3 regions of the Peribacillus frigoritolerans genome follow, and region 3 is predicted to be linked to each of the others. Evidence: riboswitches for the same ligand, from Rfam matches in the RefSeq annotation. Region 3 holds a riboswitch; each other region holds the start of a gene.
What was found. Region 3 has a riboswitch for lysine ahead of ABOA58_RS19570 (aspartate kinase). Riboswitches for the same ligand answer to the same signal wherever they lie in the genome.
Positions count from the first base shown of each region.

Region 1: linked by a shared signal. The riboswitch ahead of dapA (4-hydroxy-tetrahydrodipicolinate synthase) and the one ahead of ABOA58_RS19570 (aspartate kinase) in region 3 are both predicted to bind lysine.
Region 2: linked by a shared signal. The riboswitch ahead of ABOA58_RS25450 (amino acid permease) and the one ahead of ABOA58_RS19570 (aspartate kinase) in region 3 are both predicted to bind lysine.

Region 1 covers NZ_CP158190.1:3,009,160-3,014,931, forward strand. Annotated here, with positions in the region: gene ABOA58_RS14735 (metallophosphoesterase) at 1-1,258, opposite strand, end outside; gene ABOA58_RS14740 (DUF2690 domain-containing protein) at 1,664-2,119, shown strand; gene ABOA58_RS14745 (hypothetical protein) at 2,269-2,400, opposite strand; lysine riboswitch at 2,674-2,852, shown strand; gene dapA (4-hydroxy-tetrahydrodipicolinate synthase) at 2,988-3,884, shown strand; gene ABOA58_RS14755 (Lrp/AsnC family transcriptional regulator) at 4,294-4,764, opposite strand; gene ABOA58_RS14760 (DMT family transporter) at 5,018-5,772, shown strand, end outside.
Region 2 covers NZ_CP158190.1:5,131,758-5,137,529, reverse strand. Annotated here, with positions in the region: gene ABOA58_RS25455 (glycoside hydrolase family 13 protein) at 1-1,647, shown strand, start outside; gene ABOA58_RS25450 (amino acid permease) at 1,696-3,147, opposite strand; lysine riboswitch at 3,244-3,428, opposite strand; gene ABOA58_RS25445 (LacI family DNA-binding transcriptional regulator) at 3,670-4,632, opposite strand; gene ABOA58_RS25440 (metal ABC transporter solute-binding protein, Zn/Mn family) at 5,264-5,772, shown strand, end outside.
Region 3 covers NZ_CP158190.1:3,991,386-3,997,157, forward strand. Annotated here, with positions in the region: gene sdhA (succinate dehydrogenase flavoprotein subunit) at 1-569, opposite strand, end outside; gene ABOA58_RS19560 (succinate dehydrogenase cytochrome b558 subunit) at 640-1,248, opposite strand; gene ABOA58_RS19565 (YslB family protein) at 1,633-2,103, shown strand; gene ABOA58_RS19570 (aspartate kinase) at 2,167-3,399, opposite strand; lysine riboswitch at 3,490-3,666, opposite strand; gene uvrC (excinuclease ABC subunit UvrC) at 3,728-5,500, opposite strand; gene trxA (thioredoxin) at 5,604-5,772, opposite strand, start outside.

The DNA of each region.
Region 1 (5,772 bases), 980 kb from region 3:
CTAGTGCTTGTACCTTAATTTCATAATCAGTACCTGGCTTAAGTCCAGCAACTGGGAACTCTAAATTCTTTGGCACAGGGTCATAATAGAATTCAGAAAATGCGGTGAAATCTGCGTCCAGCTCCCCTGTTTCCTTGTTTTTGGCGGTAATGTGATAAGAATGTACGAGTGCGTTATCTTTTGCCTGTGGAAATGTTACATTTAAACTTCTTAGTGTCGATTTTTCTTCTACAATCGAAGCCTTGTCTTTAACTGCAAAAACCGGTGGTAACTGATCTCGATCGTCTGTATATTTAAATTTATTTTTTTTAGAAGGATTTTTTATTCCCCATGGTTTTCCAGTCCAATCGTCTTTATGAAAGTCACGTTTTTTAATGACAACTTCATTATTATAAACTTCTACAATCATTCCTTGACTAATATCCCGATATCCTTCTGGATGGAACCCTTGAAGTTTGCCTGGCTCCAATTCCAAATAACTAACAGAAGACGTGCCAACTGACGTAAAGTCTTTTTGATGAATCGTTCTAGGGTCTTCAAGTGGATAATGAGAATGGCCTGAAAATGTAATAACCTGTGGATGTTTCTTTAAAGTATCATATAAAAGTTCTTTATTTTCCTGAGTTCCCCACAAGTCACTTCCATACACAGTGTCTTTAATGTGTTGATGAAGAAAAACAAAGATTGGTTGGTCCGGATTTTCTTTTTCTGCTGCAGCTAATTTTTCACCTAGCCAGTTAATTTGATTAACAGAATATAAACCATGCGTATTACCATTTTCCGGACTTAACGTAATAAAATCATATCCATTTACTTTTTTATGATAGTAAAGAGAATCCATTCCTGTTTTCTCGAGAAAACGATCTTGTGCCTTTTCAACGGAAAGTCCATTCCAATAATCATGGTTCCCCATTGTAAACATGGATTGGACATCACCTTGTTTCTTCTCATTATAAATGGAGAAGAACTTATCGTATTCAGAAGCGTATCCATAGTCCGTTAAATCCCCAACGACAACAAAAGCATCCTGTCTAGGCGCAGCTTTATTTAATTGATCCATGGCTGTTCTGAACTTGTTCATATCAGCTGTTGATCCATCATCAATATGTACATCACTGATTACTGGAAAAACGAGCTCTGGTTTACGTTTATTATCTGAATTTGAAGATTCCGAGAATGCTTGTACACTTGATAAAGATGTTGTTAATCCTACCGTTACAACTGTCAGCATCGCTGCAAATTTATATTTCCCTTTCAAAATCAATACCTCCTATTTATCGTTTAGCTAATTATGTATTTTTTTAACAGATCGACAAATATCCTCCTTGTTTATAAATTTTTATGGTGTTTACCAATTAAAATAGTAACTTTACATTATTAATAAAATATAAGACCAATGTAATTTATATATTAATAAATCCAAAAAAACTATGGCCAGTATTCGTTCCATTCACTTTTGTCTCGTTTTTGGTATTGATTTTCCTTTTCTTAATGGGAATGGGGTACTATCCCTTAACTACGTAGATACCCGTAAAATGGTAATATTTATACAGATGGTAAATGATTCCATAGTACATAGAAATACCAATTTTCATATGGTAAAGTCTAGAAGAAGGAAAGGAGAGAGGTTATTATAAAAAAATTATTAAATATTGTGATGGTAATGACTCTTGTCTTTGGAGTGTTTTTTGCGATTGCACCGATCAATAAAGCATTTGCCTTGTCCTACGATAATACAAACCCTTATTCGACAGGTTGTGCTTCTAAAAGCCCAATCACCTATGAAACAGAATATATCTATAAAAACGGTGTGAAAATTGGATATGTGCAACTAAAAGGAAGTGCGTATTGTCATACGGCGTGGGGTTACTTAAAGTTTTATTCATCTGCTCCTTACGATTATTATGCAAATGTTTGGGTTGACAGTTTTAATGGCACGACTAAGAGAGCATTTACAAGTTGTGCTAGTTCCGGTGGAAACGGATGGATAATGAAAGGGCAGACATCATGTTATACTGCACAATTATGGAATTTAGATCCGTATAATGCTTTGGCCAAAGCAGGTATTTATTCTTCAAGCGGGGCTCTCATTATTTCTGCGAACACCGGTCGTTATTAATGAGATACTAATGAAAACTTCCTGTTAACGACGGTTGAATTGCATTTTTGCCATCTTTCCCATTTTGCCTACTATGCACAATCCATTTCGCAGTTCAATGCGTGATCAATTTTCTTTGTTAACACCCCCACGAATCTTAATGGCTTTTTTCATTTCATCTCATGGATTTGGAACGAGATACGTATGCTGTTTATATGTATCTCGTTCCAATCCTGAATCAATGGTATCCTACTGACAATTGAAGCGATCGTTTTCTTGCTTCCTACGTCACGGATTTTCATATCTTGCTGTCCTCCCCCACCTTGATACCTTCTATAAGATATATCTATTGTCAAAACTGACTATAAAAGGTTGAAATCTTTCACACAGTTTGTTTTATAAATCTATAAATGTTGAGATTACATAATACTAAAAAAGAATCCAGCCCTATACCGTATCCATTTCCATTGATAATCCATGTATTCTAAAAATTATTTCTAAATTGGCCTTGCAATAGAAAGGATTCCTTGTTATATTACAGTCAATTAAATATTTTCTTACTTCATACTTTTTGAAGTGAGGATAGAGGAGCAAAGACCATTAGTACACATTTTGAGGAGAATGAGATCCTATGACTATTGTGGAAAGGGGAATTTGCCGAAGCGGAAAGAATCTCATGTTCTTGAAGCTGGTTCTGCTATTGAATAAATACAGGACTGTCATATAGGAAACTATATGGAGGGCTATCTTATGCGCGGAAACATTTTTTGGTAAATATTGTTTCTACTGCAGCAGCGAATCCTCGTTGTTGCTTTTTTGCGTTTACTCCTGAATGGCCCTAACCACCTCTGAATATTTTTTAAAAAATTATACAAAAGGGTGTGAAGTTATGAATTTTGGCCAAGTTTTAACCGCAATGGTTACCCCGTTTAATCATAATGATGAGGTTGATTTTAATGCTACGAGAACTTTAGTGAATTATTTAATTGCTAATGGTTCTGATGGATTAGTAATAGCTGGTACAACTGGAGAGTCCCCTACATTAACTCAAGAAGAGAAAGTAGAATTATTCAAATTTGTTGTAGAAGTTGTTGATGGAAGAGTTCCAGTCATAGCTGGAACTGGCTCAAATAATACGAAAGCTTCTATCAGCTTGACAAAGCATGCAGAGGAAGCAGGAGTCGACGGAATCATGCTCGTTACCCCATACTATAACAAGCCGTCTCAAGAAGGATTATTTCAGCACTTTAGCGCTATTGCCCAATCAACATCTTTACCGGTAATGCTTTATAATATTCCAGGACGAAGTGTTGTAAACATGTCAGTAGAGACGATTGTTAACCTCTCGAAAATCAACAATATCGTGGCAGTAAAAGAGGCTAGTGGTGACTTAGATGCCATGGCACAAATCATTAGCAAAACAACTAGTGATTTTACATTGTACAGCGGCGATGATGGGTTAACATTACCGGTTTTAGCCATCGGTGGAACAGGTATTATTTCGGTTTCTTCACACATAATTGGTAATGAAATGCAAGAAATGATCAATAGCTTTAAAAATGGTGATGTCCAAGGTGCTGCTTCTACGCATCGTAAACTTCTTCCAATCATGAAAGCATTATTTGCTGCACCAAGCCCGGCACCAGTAAAATCAGCATTAAATATGCGGGGGTTAAATGTTGGAGGTGTCCGCTTACCGATGGTCCCTTTAAACGATGAAGAAAAAAGAGCACTGCAAATAGCTTTACAACCTAGTAATGAAGAAGCTGTTTTGTTAAATAAATAAATAAAGATAATGATTCTTTCAGCTATACTTTAATACCGATTTTCTAATTAAAGACCATAATAAACGGGATAAAATTTTAAAAAGCAGTGCAACTCATAAAGAGTGCACTGCTTTTTAATCGATGCAAGGCTCATTGCTTAAACTAGTTGAGCAGAATGGATTTATATTTACTAATATAAATTGATAATGAATAAATAGCCTATGTTTCTCTTTAGAAAGGCTATTTTTTTCTCCAAACCCTTTTATTTCATGGCCTGATGTTGCTGTTCTTCATTTTGATCCTTGCTGCAGACTTTATGTTTCCAAATTTAAGGACTTCATTTTTTTATTCTTTCTTCTACTTCTCTCTTTCTCTTGTTCTATCAAAAACGTTCGATAATGTGTACTTTTACGAACGGGACTTTTCTTCCTATATGGGTAAAACTGTTGAATATTTAATTTCTCTGAGAGCTAGGCTAGTTTGAATTTTTGTTATACCTAGTTTATTTAACTTTCTAATAAATATTTCTAATTCCTTCCGATCTTTGTTAGCCACTTTTAGAAGATAATCATACTCACCTGTTAAACAATGACACTCTAATACTTCCGACATAGAAGCTAACGCCTTTTCCAAAACTTCCAGTTCTTCAGCTTGATGTATATTCGTACTAATAAAAATGAAACATAATAAATCAAAACCTAGCTTCTCCTGGTTTAAAATTGCTACTTGTGCATTAATAAACCCTTCATTTTCCAAACGTTTTATCCTTGAATGTATAGCTGGTGGAGATAATTTGACACGCTTTGCAAGCTCAGTATTGCTTAACTGTGCATCCTTTTGCAGTAAATCTAAAATTTGAATATCAACATTATCTAGAACCTTGCTTACGATAGATTCCACTTATAGTCACTCCTTTTACAAATGTTCCAAAAACGGTATCATCTAAAAGCCAAAACTTAATTTAATTCTGTATATCAGCAATATTTTTTAATATTATTTTAAGTTTCTTCTATTATACAAAATAACATATTAACTAACGAACTAAAATGTTAAAATTATTAGTAATTAATTATGAAAATTGAAATGTCATTGTGCACAATGGCTTCGATCTTTTTTCACTTAAACTGTGAAAGATGAAAAGGAGCAAAAAGATATGAAATATTATTATTTTTCGTTATTACTTTTAACAAGTTTATTATGGGGTGGAAACTTTGTCGTAGGTAAATCGCTTGTCGGTCATGCTTCTCCGATGACGTTGACAAGTTTAAGGTGGATCATTGCTATTAGTTGTCTTTGGCCAATTGTATGGTGGAAAGAAAAAAAGATATTTCCTCCTCGAAGTGCAATCCTTCCTTTATTTTTGATGGGAATTACAGGTGTGGTTCTATTTAACCTATTACAATTTGTAGCATTGGAGAAAACATCCGCGACTAATGTTGGATTAATATCAACATTAAACATGATTTCAATTGCTGTTTTTTCATTTTTCTTTTTAAAAGAAAGAATTAATATTCTACAAATGTTTTCTATGTTATTTTCGCTTATTGGCGTAATACTTGTACTTTCAAAAGGAAATATTGATCTTTTCCTTTCATTACGATTTAATACAGGTGATTTATATATGATGGCTGCTGTATGCGTTTGGGGAATATATTCCGTTTGTAGCAAATGGGCAATGATAACAACAACACCCATGATGTCTACATTATATTCTGGTATATTTGGACTTATAGTTCTTCTTCCGTTTAATTTTTCTAATTTTACAGTTTCTAATATAAATACTTCTTTCATACAATCTATTTTATATACAGGCGTTATCTCAACTGTAGCATGTATGGTACTTTGGAACATTGGTGTACAAAAATTAGGTACAACAACATCAGGTATTTTCTTGAATTTCAATCCTAT
Region 2 (5,772 bases), 1.1 Mb from region 3:
TATCAAGTGTATCCAAGGAGTTTTATGGATAGTGATGGCGATGGGATAGGGGATATAAACGGGATCTTGATGAAGCTCGATTATTTACAAGAGCTGGGTGTGAACGTGATATGGCTATCCCCCGTTTATCAATCTCCCAATGATGACAATGGATACGATATCAGTGATTATAAAACAATCATGACTGAATTCGGAACCATGGCTGATTTCGATAGGTTATTGAAGGCAGTTCATGAACGTGGAATGAAGATCATGATGGACCTGGTGGTCAACCATTCTTCAGATGAACATCCGTGGTTCAAGGAATCCCGATCCTCAAAAGATAATCCGAAACGTGATTATTATATTTGGAAACCAGGCAGGAATGGGAAAGAGCCAAATAATTGGGAGTCGATCTTTAAAGGTTCAGCGTGGGAATATGATGAAGGAACCGATGAATATTATTTACATTTATTCAGCAGGAAACAACCGGATTTAAACTGGGAGAACCCTAAGCTCCGTGAAGAAATCTACAGCATCATGACATGGTGGCTGGATAAGGGTGTCGATGGCTTCCGGATGGATGTCATCAATTTCCTTTCAAAAGATCAAAGCTATACAGATGGAGCCGTTCATCATGAGAAGCAGTTTGGTGACGGAAGCCCGTTTTTCCTGAATGGCCCGCGCATACATGAGTTTTTACAGGAAATCAATCAAAGGGCACTTTCTGGATATGACGTGATTACGGTTGGGGAGATGCCAGGCATCACACCGGAGGACGCGCAATTATTCACAGGTAAAGATCGTGGTGAGCTACATATGGTCTTTCAATTCGAACATATGGATTTGGGGAGCGGACCAGAAGGGAAATGGAGTAACGATAAATGGAAGCTTACCGATTTAAAGCGAATTCTTTCCAAGTGGCAGACTGGTTTGGAGGGGGATGGCTGGAACAGTTTATACTGGAACAACCATGATCAGCCCCGGGTTGTCTCAAGGTTTGGTCATGATGGGAAGTATCGTATTGAAAGCGCTAAGATGCTTGCCGCTTGTCTTCAGATGCTTCAAGGTACACCTTATATATATCAAGGGGAAGAACTGGGCATGACCAATGTTGCATTTGAAAGCATCGATGAATACCGGGATATCGAAACATTGAATTCATATGACGAACTCGTCAATTCTCATGGCTGGTCGAAAGAGCGGATGATGTCAGCCGTCCATGCCCGCAGCCGGGATAATGCGAGAACACCGATTCAGTGGAATGACTCCCGTAACGCAGGGTTCACGCAAGGGACTCCTTGGATTAAGGTTAATCCCAATTTTCCCGAGATTAATGCAGAAAAGGCCTACAATGATCACAATTCCATTTTTCATTTTTATAAAAAGCTTATCCAAATACGCAAGGAACAAGATATCGTCGTTTATGGCCGTTTTGAACTGCTGTTGCCGGATGATGAACGAATATTTGCCTACACGAGATCGTTGGAAGAAGAAAAGCTGTTGGTACTATGCAACTTTAAAGAAGAGCAGGCTCCCTATACTTTGCCTGAAGAGCTGCAAGCATATTCTGCCACAAAGCTGATCGGCAATTATGATCAGGAGGAAGAAGGGATCTCGAGCAAACCCCTGCAACCATATGAATGCCGTGTTTATCATTTGAAATGAAAAAAGGACCTGTTCTTCTCCGATTAGGAAGAACAGGTCCTTTGCGTATTATTTTGATTTAAGGTCACATTCCTCTAGGGGAATGATTTTCGTTTTATGCTTAATTTTATAGCCGAACCATAGGACGAAAAATAGAATCAAGCCAATGTAGGAAACAAACATTGAATTCCAGTCAATCCCATCGCTGCTGAAAGCTTGATAGCCTTGTCCGATGATAATAATAATACAAAGGACAAGTGCGAATATAGGTCCGAATGGGAAGCCTTTTGCCCGGAATGGTAAAGCATTCATATCAAGGCCTTGAGCTGCGTAGGCTTTGCGGAACCGATAATGGGCAATCGCAATCCCTACCCAGGTGACGAATCCCGCCATTCCTGAAGCATTCAATAACCAGATATAAACGACGCCATCACCGAAAAACGAAGCTAGGAATGCAACGCAGCCAACTAAAGAAGTCAGGATAAGTGCATTCACGGGTACTCCTCTTTTATCTAACTTGCCTAGGAATTTCGGTGCTTTCCCATCACGTGCCAAGTCCCATAGCATACGGGTTGAAGCGTACATGCCAGAGTTACCTGCAGAGAGTACGGATGATAAAATGATCGCGTTCATGATGGATGCAGCAAATGCAAGGCCGGCACGTTCAAATACAAGCGTGAATGGACTTACGGCAACATCTTGACTCAATAAACGTGAATCCGTAAACGGAATGATCATTCCAATAACGAAAATTGCAAGGATATAGAACAAGAGGATGCGCCAGAAAACGGATCTGATCGCTTTAGGGATATTTTTTTCTGGATCCTCACTTTCACCAGCAGTCACTCCAAGCAATTCCGTTCCTTGGAATGAAAAGCCGGCAGCCATGAATACGCCTAGAATCGTGAAGAACCCTCCGTTAAAGGGACCTTCGCCCATTGTGAAATTGGAAAAACCAATTGGGTCATTCCCACCCATGATTCCGAGAATGATCAGAACACCCGTAATCAAGAAAATGACGACTGTCACGACTTTGATCATGGCGAACCAGAATTCTGTTTCCCCGAAACCTTTAACTGACATGTAATTGATAAGAAACATAGTGATTAACGCAATGGCACTCCAGATAAATGAAGGGCTATCCGGGAACCAGAACTTCATAATTAAGACAACGGCTGCCAATTCGGCGGCAATGGTGATTGCCCAGTTATACCAGTAGTTCCAACCAATCGCAAAACCGAAAGACGGATCGACGAATTTGGATGCATAGACACGGAACGAACCGGCCACTGGCATGAACGCTGCCATTTCTGCAAGACTTGTCATTAAGTAATAAACCATGATGCCGATGACCGCGTATGCCACCAAGGCACCGCCGGGTCCGGCTGAATGAATGGCCCCGCCACTAGCTAAAAATAAACCTGTTCCAATCGTTCCACCTAATGAAATCATCATTAAATGACGCGCTTTCAGGCTCCTTTTCAGTTCAGTAGGGCTTGATGGTGATTGTGAATTTGACAATTGATGTTACACTCCTTTTTATTGGAAGGGAACGAAAAATAAAAAAACAGCAGTCGAAAAAGATCGACGGCTGTTTATAATAAACCCGTTTATCCTTCCGAAGATAGCTCCCCACGCTTTTTGAAAAAACGTGACAGTGGTGTTCCTGTTCGGTAACACCGCCAGCAAGAATATACATGGAATATACCCTAACTTCGGCAACTTATCCTTTCAAACGGAGTCTTTAATCTTCCAGAATCTCGTCCGCTTTACTTTTATAAGCTGCAGCCTCTAACTCATCGGTAAATGAGGAAGTATTCAATTTTCTAATATCGTTGAGCCAGCTTGTAAGTGACGTCGGACGATTGTACTCATGAAATTCATGCAATCGTTAATAGATTGCTAGTAATTGAGTAAACTTTACTATATCAAAATTATAAAATAACTTTTGGGATATCGCAATGATTATTTTATGTGGTTATTTTTTCCTAGTAAATGAAAGATGGCAGTAAGGAAGAATTCAAATATAAAACATCCTGATAACTAAACGGTACTCCTTTTTATAAGGGCGTAGTCCAGTTTTACATGTTTGACCACTTCAGGATTCTCAAATAGATCCACTGCCATTTTACCAATCCATTCCAGCGGTAAGGAAATGGTCGTGATGTCGAGCATTTCACTCAGGCTATCATTATTGAAGCCGAGAATGGCCACATCTTCCGGTACCCTTATACCCGATTTCTTAGCGGTAAGAATGAAGCCTGCCGCCGTGTCATCATTCGTGATGATGAGAGCTTCAGGTTTGTCCATCATTGAATTCCAATCCTTAAACAATTGTTCACCGTCTTTGATGTGATAACTGCCTTCAAACAGCCATTCTTTATTGTTTATCAGTTTATGTTTTCTCATGATATCGTTAAAGGCCTTTGTACGATGGGAACTATTTCTGCTCTTTTTACGGCCGAGGCTGTATCCGATTTTCTTATATCCTTTAGCAATCACGTACTCAAGGGCACAGGAGAAAGCTGCATAATGATCAATGCTGATGGATGAGAATTCAGCCTGGGCTGTATCTTCACATAAAATAATCGGTCCGTATTTTTGATAATCCAAGAGGATTTTCATTTCCGAAATCCTTGAACAAACGATAATGCCATCGAGCTGCTTCATTTGCAGCATATTAAAAGCCTGGATCTCTTTCTCCCTGTCATAATTTGTTTGAAAGATGACGATATGACAGCCAATTGCATTTGCCTGTTTAGTAATTCCGTTAACGATTGCCCCGTAATATGGGTGATTGTTGAAGGGAATGATGACGCCGATAAGATTGGTTTTGCCTTTTGAAAGATGAATGGCGTTGATGTTTCTCGTATAATTCAAACGATCGATCGCTTCTAAGACGCTCTTTCTTTTATCGGGGCTTACATATGGATGATCATTCAATACACGAGACACTGTTGAGACAGATACACCAGCACATTGAGCTATTTCTTTAATATTTGTCATGGTATCACCGTTTTTTCTTTTTTTATATTGTACAGTATGAAACCCATTTCAGGGCAAGGGAACAGTGTGGGACTGCTGAAGATTTATTCTAATAAGGTCTTGTTATGGTATTGGTTTCATCCTTTAAGATTGGTTTAAGTCTTAGAGGAGGAGGAAATCATGATGTTCCAAACTTTAATCACCCTGTTTGTGCTTTGCGGAATTGAATTGGGATTTGCGTACTTGGCAATTTCCTTGAAACAGGAAAAATGAGTGGAAATGCCCGTCAATAATTCCGCGGCATTACGCGTGGAAACCGCGTTTACTCATGAATTTCACGTCGTCCAGAAATAGCTCCCTTAGTTTATGTTCACCATTAAAACTCCACAATATAAATATAACTTCATCGTACGGAATGACTGACTGTCAGGAAGCTGCCTAGTAGCTTCCTGACAGTTTTTGCTGTGTGTAAAAGTCATTCACCTTTTTGAATTGTTTAAAAATAGTTGCACTTTTTTTGTATATTTGTGTATAGTATAAAATAAGTTGTGTAGAGGAAACTTTTTAGCATTTGCGACAATGTAAAAAAATTTACACTTAGTTTTGCGCATGGCAAACTATTTTAGAAAGATGAAAAAGGGAGGGAATATGGATGGGTTTTCTAAAATCTATTGGGGGCGTGCTTGCTGCATTGCTGATTTTAACGGGGTGCGGCAATGATACGGCCGATAGGGATAAAGGCAATGGCAAGCTGAATGTCGTTACAACAACGGGAATGATTGGGGATTTGGTTGAGAATATCGGCGGTAAACATGTCGAGGTCACCAGTTTAATGGGACCGGGAGTCGACCCCCATCTATATAAAGCGACACAGGGTGATGTTAAGACACTGGATTCGGCTGATATGATTTTTTATAATGGATTGCATCTTGAAGGGAAAATGACGGATATATTTGAAATGATGAGCAAGGATAAACCGACGATTGCGGTAACGGAGGACTTCAAGGAGAACCAGCTACGGAAAGTGAGTGCAACGGAACATGATCCCCACGTATGGTTTGATGTAAAGCTTTGGATCGTTGCGGCGGAGGCAGTGAAGAAAGAATTGATTGCCAATGATCAGGAGCATGAAGCAGAGTATCGTGAAAATTATGAGGAGTA
Region 3 (5,772 bases):
TCTCCAGGGAATGATTTGATTTCCATTGAAGTCAGGTTTTGAGCTACGATACCGCGTGCTGTTTGCTCATCATCGATAACAGCTCCAAGGAATTCCCAGCCTTCATATTTCGTTACAAGGCCTTCAACTTCATAACGGCGAACCTGCTCGTCCAATGCGTAAAGTAATTGCTGACCAGTTGTTGCACCAGCGAATGCTGTACGGCTATGTTGAGTACCACCGAAACGACGGAAATCAAGAAGACCTTCCGGAGTACGGTTGAACATAACACCCATACGGTCAAACATATGAATGATCGATGGTGCTGCTTCGCACATCGCTTTAACCGGCGGTTGGTTAGCCAAGAAATCTCCGCCATAAACTGTATCGTCGAAGTGGATATATGGAGAATCCCCTTCACCTTTTGTATTAACTGCCCCGTTGATTCCGCCTTGGGCACAAACTGAGTGAGAGCGTTTAACAGGCACTAAAGAAAATAAATCAACCTGTTGTCCCAGCTCTGCTGCTTTGATCGTAGCCATTAATCCAGCTAGACCTCCACCAACGATAACTATTTTACCTTTACCCAATTCTGTCACTCCCTTATTTCCATTAGCCAAGCTATGTTTTTCCTAATTCTTATAAATGAACTCTATCTTCTTATACGAAAGCGAAAATTGCGCTGATTCCGATATAAGAAAGAAGAACGAAAACGATCAATGTAAAGTAAGTCATGATTCTTTGCGATCTTGGTGAAACTGTAAGACCCCAGCTCACTGCAAATGACCATAATCCATTAGCAAAGTGGAAGATTGCCGAGATAATACCAACAATATAGAACACAATCATAAATGGACTAGAGAAAATTTCAGCCATCATGTCAAAGTTAACTTCAGCACCCATAGCTGCTTGAATTCTAGTTGCCCATATATGCCAAACAAGGAAAATCAACGTTATGATTCCAGTTAGACGTTGTAGCATGAACATCCAGTTACGGAAGAAACTAAATCTGCCTAAATTGTTTTTTGCTGTAAAGGCAATATAAATTCCGTACACAGCATGGAAAATGAGCGGTAGATAGATGACGACCCATTCTACCAGAATCTTCACGGGCGTATACTCAATTAAATGAACTGCCCCATTAAAAGTTTCTTCTCCTTTTGTTGCCATAAAGTTTACCGATAAATGAAAAATTAGGAATAGACCAATTGGAATTACTCCTAGAAGTGAATGAAGCCTGCGATTCCCAAACTCACGATTTTTTGCCACTAAGTGCCCCCCCTTAATTTGTGAAAAATCATGCAAAGATAAACTGGTGGCTACCTTTTATCTCCGCGTGAAAATACAGTATAGAGTCAAAAAAACTCCTCTATACTTCCTTTACAATTATGTGACATGTCCATTTTACTCCTGACTTCTATGTGCGTCAAGAAAACGGATACAAGAAATCTCTTTTTCAGAATAGATTTTATTGGATTAAATTGGATATTTTTTGCATGTCAAGATGATATTTTGAATAAATTTCTAATTTAACTATTAATATCTCGGTATAATTTCTCATTTTTTTCCAATTGTTATTTAAATAAATAAAAAACAGTATAATTTGCAAAAGAAATACGTTTATAATAGATTTACAGAAAGAGGCGATAAATTATGAAAAAAAATATTGCTGCTGCGATAGAAGAAGAGATTCAAACTGAAGAAATTCAAACTGAAGAATTCCTGGTTCCAGCTTTCGGATACGAATTAATCAGAGAAGTTCTATTGAACGATATTCTCGGAAAAGACTCTAATCAAATCCTCTATTGGGCAGGTAAACAATTAGCAAGAAAATTCCCATTGAATGGCGATCAGGAAGTGATTGAATTTTTCCAAAGCGCTGGATGGGGCAATCTGGAAATCTTGAAGTATACGAAACACGAGATGGAGTTATCCCTGACGGGTGAAATAATCAGCCGCCGCCTGGATTTACACCCTGATTGTCACTTCCAACTTGAAGCCGGTTTCCTTGCCGAGCAGTTTACACTGCAAAAAAAATTCCTCAGCGAATCAACGGAAGAAATCAAACGCCGCGCAAAAAAAGTGATATTCACCATCCAATGGGATCCCAGAGATCCAATCTAATGAGCCCTTAAAACAGACTTACCCTTTTTACCGGAAGTCTGTTTTTTATTGGACTCCTGACACTTAAGCTAGCACATTTGCATGTTGACCTAGTTTAAATGCTTCATGAAGAGATTCAACCGCCTTCACCATTTCCTTTTCATTGACGACAGTCGAAACTTTAATTTCCGATGTGCTGACCATTTTCACCTGGATGCCTGTATTGGCCATCACTTCAAACATCTCGGCAGCCACTCCCGGATTGGATACCATACCAGAACCGACGATGGACACTTTGGCCAATCCGCTCTCCGTTTCGACTCGGTCGAATCCCAATTGTTCTTTATTATTTTCCAGCACGATCAAGGCCGCTTCCGTATCTTCACTTTTTGTGGAAAAAGATAGATTGGTCGTATCCTCGGCAGTCATGCTTTGAATGATGATGTCCACATTGATCCGGTTTTTCGCAAGTGTTGTGAAGATTGTGGATAATGCACCAAGTGATTGGGGCAAACCATATATTGTGACCCTCGTAATACTGTCTTCAAAAGCAATCCCGCGTACAATTAAGTTTTCTTCCATAGTTGCTTCCTCCTCAATGATCGTTCCTGATTCTCTCTCCATGCTTGAACGGACTTCAAGCGGAATTTGATAATTTTTTGCATATTCGACAGCCCTCGGATGAAGGACGCCCGCCCCCAGGTTGGCAAGTTCCAGCATTTCATCATAAGAAATGGATTGGAGTTTTCGTGCGCCTTTTATGTAGCGAGGGTCCGTTGTGAAAACGCCCGTTACATCCGTATAAATATCGCATCTATCCGCATTCAGCGCTGCAGCGATGGCAACCGCCGTCGTATCGGAACCGCCTCGCCCTAAGGTAGTGATTTCCCCATTTGCATCGTTACCCTGGAAACCGGCCACGACCACTATTTTCTTCTCCTGTAGCTTAGCTTGGATCCTCGTGGCATCGATGTTTAAAATCCGGGCATTCCCATGAACGGATTCCGTTTGCATGCCAGCCTGCCAGCCAGTATACGAAATGGCTTCATGTCCTTTTTCAATCAATGCCATCGTTAACAGGGAAATCGTTACCTGTTCCCCCGTAGTCAAAAGCATATCCATTTCCCTCTTGCTCGGGGTTCCGGAAATATCCCGGGCCATGGACACCAATTGATCCGTGGTTTTCCCCATGGCTGAAACAACGACGACTACCTCATTTCCATTCTGCGCTTCCTCGATTACCCGATCGGCAACATTTTTGATTTTTTCTACGCTTCCGACGGATGTTCCGCCAAATTTTTGAACGATTAATGCCATCCTCATGCACCCTCTCTACCTTTTTAGGCAATAAAAAAAGCAATGAGAAATATCTCATTGCTGTGATCACATATCTAAATACTGTAAACACAGTGAGATAGCTCTCCAGGGTATAAACCCTGACAATCCGCCATTTATTAAATGTCGGACCAGGAAAACAAGGTATGAGTCTTGTATTCCTTCGGCGTCATCCCCTTTCAAAACCTTTCATGGAAGCTCATACTTCTCCAGGTTTTTACTCTTGAATTCCGCACCTCTATCAGCACTTTTAAGTTGTCTAGTTAAAAATTCTTTTTAATCATAGCATAGAGATTTATCGGTAGCAAGATTATTCTTGTAATTTTCTAACGATTCCCTCGGCTACCCCTTTTGGCATGCCAGCTTCCATGATTTCCTCGGCCGTCGCCTCTTTGATTTTCTTCAATGATCCAAAATGCCTTAATAATTGCTTCCTTCGCTTTTCCCCGACTCCTGGAATATCATCAAGCTGGGAGTGAACTGCATTTTTCCCGCGTAGCTGGCGATGAAACGTAATCGCGAACCGATGCACTTCATCCTGAATTCTTTGCAATAGGTAAAATTCCTGGCTCCGGGAATCAAGAGGTACGATTTCAAGCGGATTTCCGATCATCAATTGCGAGGTCCTATGCTTTTCATCCTTAATGAGGCCTGAAAGTGGAATATCAAGGCCCAATTCATTTTCCAGAATATCCCGAACGGCTTCGACATGTCCCTTTCCGCCATCAATGATGATCAAGTCCGGAAGCGGCAGCCCTTCTTTCAATACTCGTGAATATCTTCTTCTGACCACTTCACGCATCGATTCATAATCATCAGGCCCTTGGACCGTCTTGATCTTATATTTGCGGTACTCCCTTTTTTCCGGCTTTCCATCAATGAACACGACTAAAGCGGAAACTGGGTCACTTCCCTGGATGTTGGAGTTATCGAAAGCTTCAATTCGATGCGGTGTGTAGATACCCAGTTGCTTCCCGAGGTTTTCCACCGCATTGATCGTTCTTTCTTCATCCCTTTCTATCAAAGAGAATTTTTCCTGAAGCGCGATGGAGGCATTCTTATTCGCCAATTTAAGCATGTCTTTTTTCGCTCCCCGTTTCGGGTGAATCGTTTTGACACCAAGCAGCCCTTCGGCCATTTCGGCATCCACTGATTCAGGCAGCAAGATTTCCTTTGGTTTAAAGTGGTTCGTAATCTCGTAAAACTGACCGAGGAATGTAAGAAGTTCCTGTTCGGGTTCATCGTAGACCGGAAAAAGCGAAACATCCCTTTCTATCAATTTACCCTGCCTGACAAAAAATACCTGAACGCACATCCAGCCTTTATCATAGGCAAAGCCAAATACATCCCTGTCGATGAAATCGGTCGTCATCATTTTCTGCTTCTCCATCGTAATATCGATGTGGGCAATCTTGTCACGGAACTCCTTGGCCCTCTCGAAATCGAGCTCTTCCGATGCCTCCAGCATTTTTTCAGTCAGTTCTTTTTTTATTTCAGTATGCCCGCCGTTCAAGAACCGGTTGATATCATCGACCATTTTTTTATATTCCTGTTCCTCTACATCATATACACATGGGGCCAGGCACTGGCCAAGGTGATAGTAGAGACAAACGCGATCCGGTAACGTATTACATTTTCTTAGGGGATAGATGCGGTCGAGCAATTTTTTCGTTTCGTTAGCTGCAAATGCATTCGGATAAGGGCCGAAATATTTCCCTTTGTCTTTTTTGACTTTTCGCGTAATGATTAGACGCGGGTGGCGTTCCGCAGTCAGCTTGATGAAAGGATACGTCTTATCATCCTTTAGCATGACATTATATTTTGGGTCATGTTTTTTGATTAAGTTCAACTCTAAAATAAGAGCCTCGATGTTGGAAGAGGTGACGATGTATTCGAAATCCTCAATCTCATTCACGAGTCGAAATGTTTTCCCATCATGAGATCCCGTAAAATAAGAACGGACACGATTTTTCAACACTTTCGCTTTGCCTACATAGATGATCGTTCCCTGACGATCTTTCATTAAATAACAACCAGGTTGATCGGGAAGAAGGGCAAGTTTATTCTTTATTTGTTGATTCATGCATTCAGCCTCCTGTTCTCCCTTTTTTACAATCATTATATATCAAGATAGCGAAAAAAGCTTCAAGTCCGCAGACTTGAAGCTTTTTTTAGCTATCTTACTATTACGCGTGTTTTGCAATAAGTTCAGCAAGTGCTTCTTTAGGTTGGAAACCAACAACCTTATCGACCACTTCACCGTCTTTAAGCACGATTAATGTCGGGATGCTCATCACACCGAATTTTCCAGCTGTTTCTTGGTTTTCATCTACATCCACTTTTACGATTTTTGCT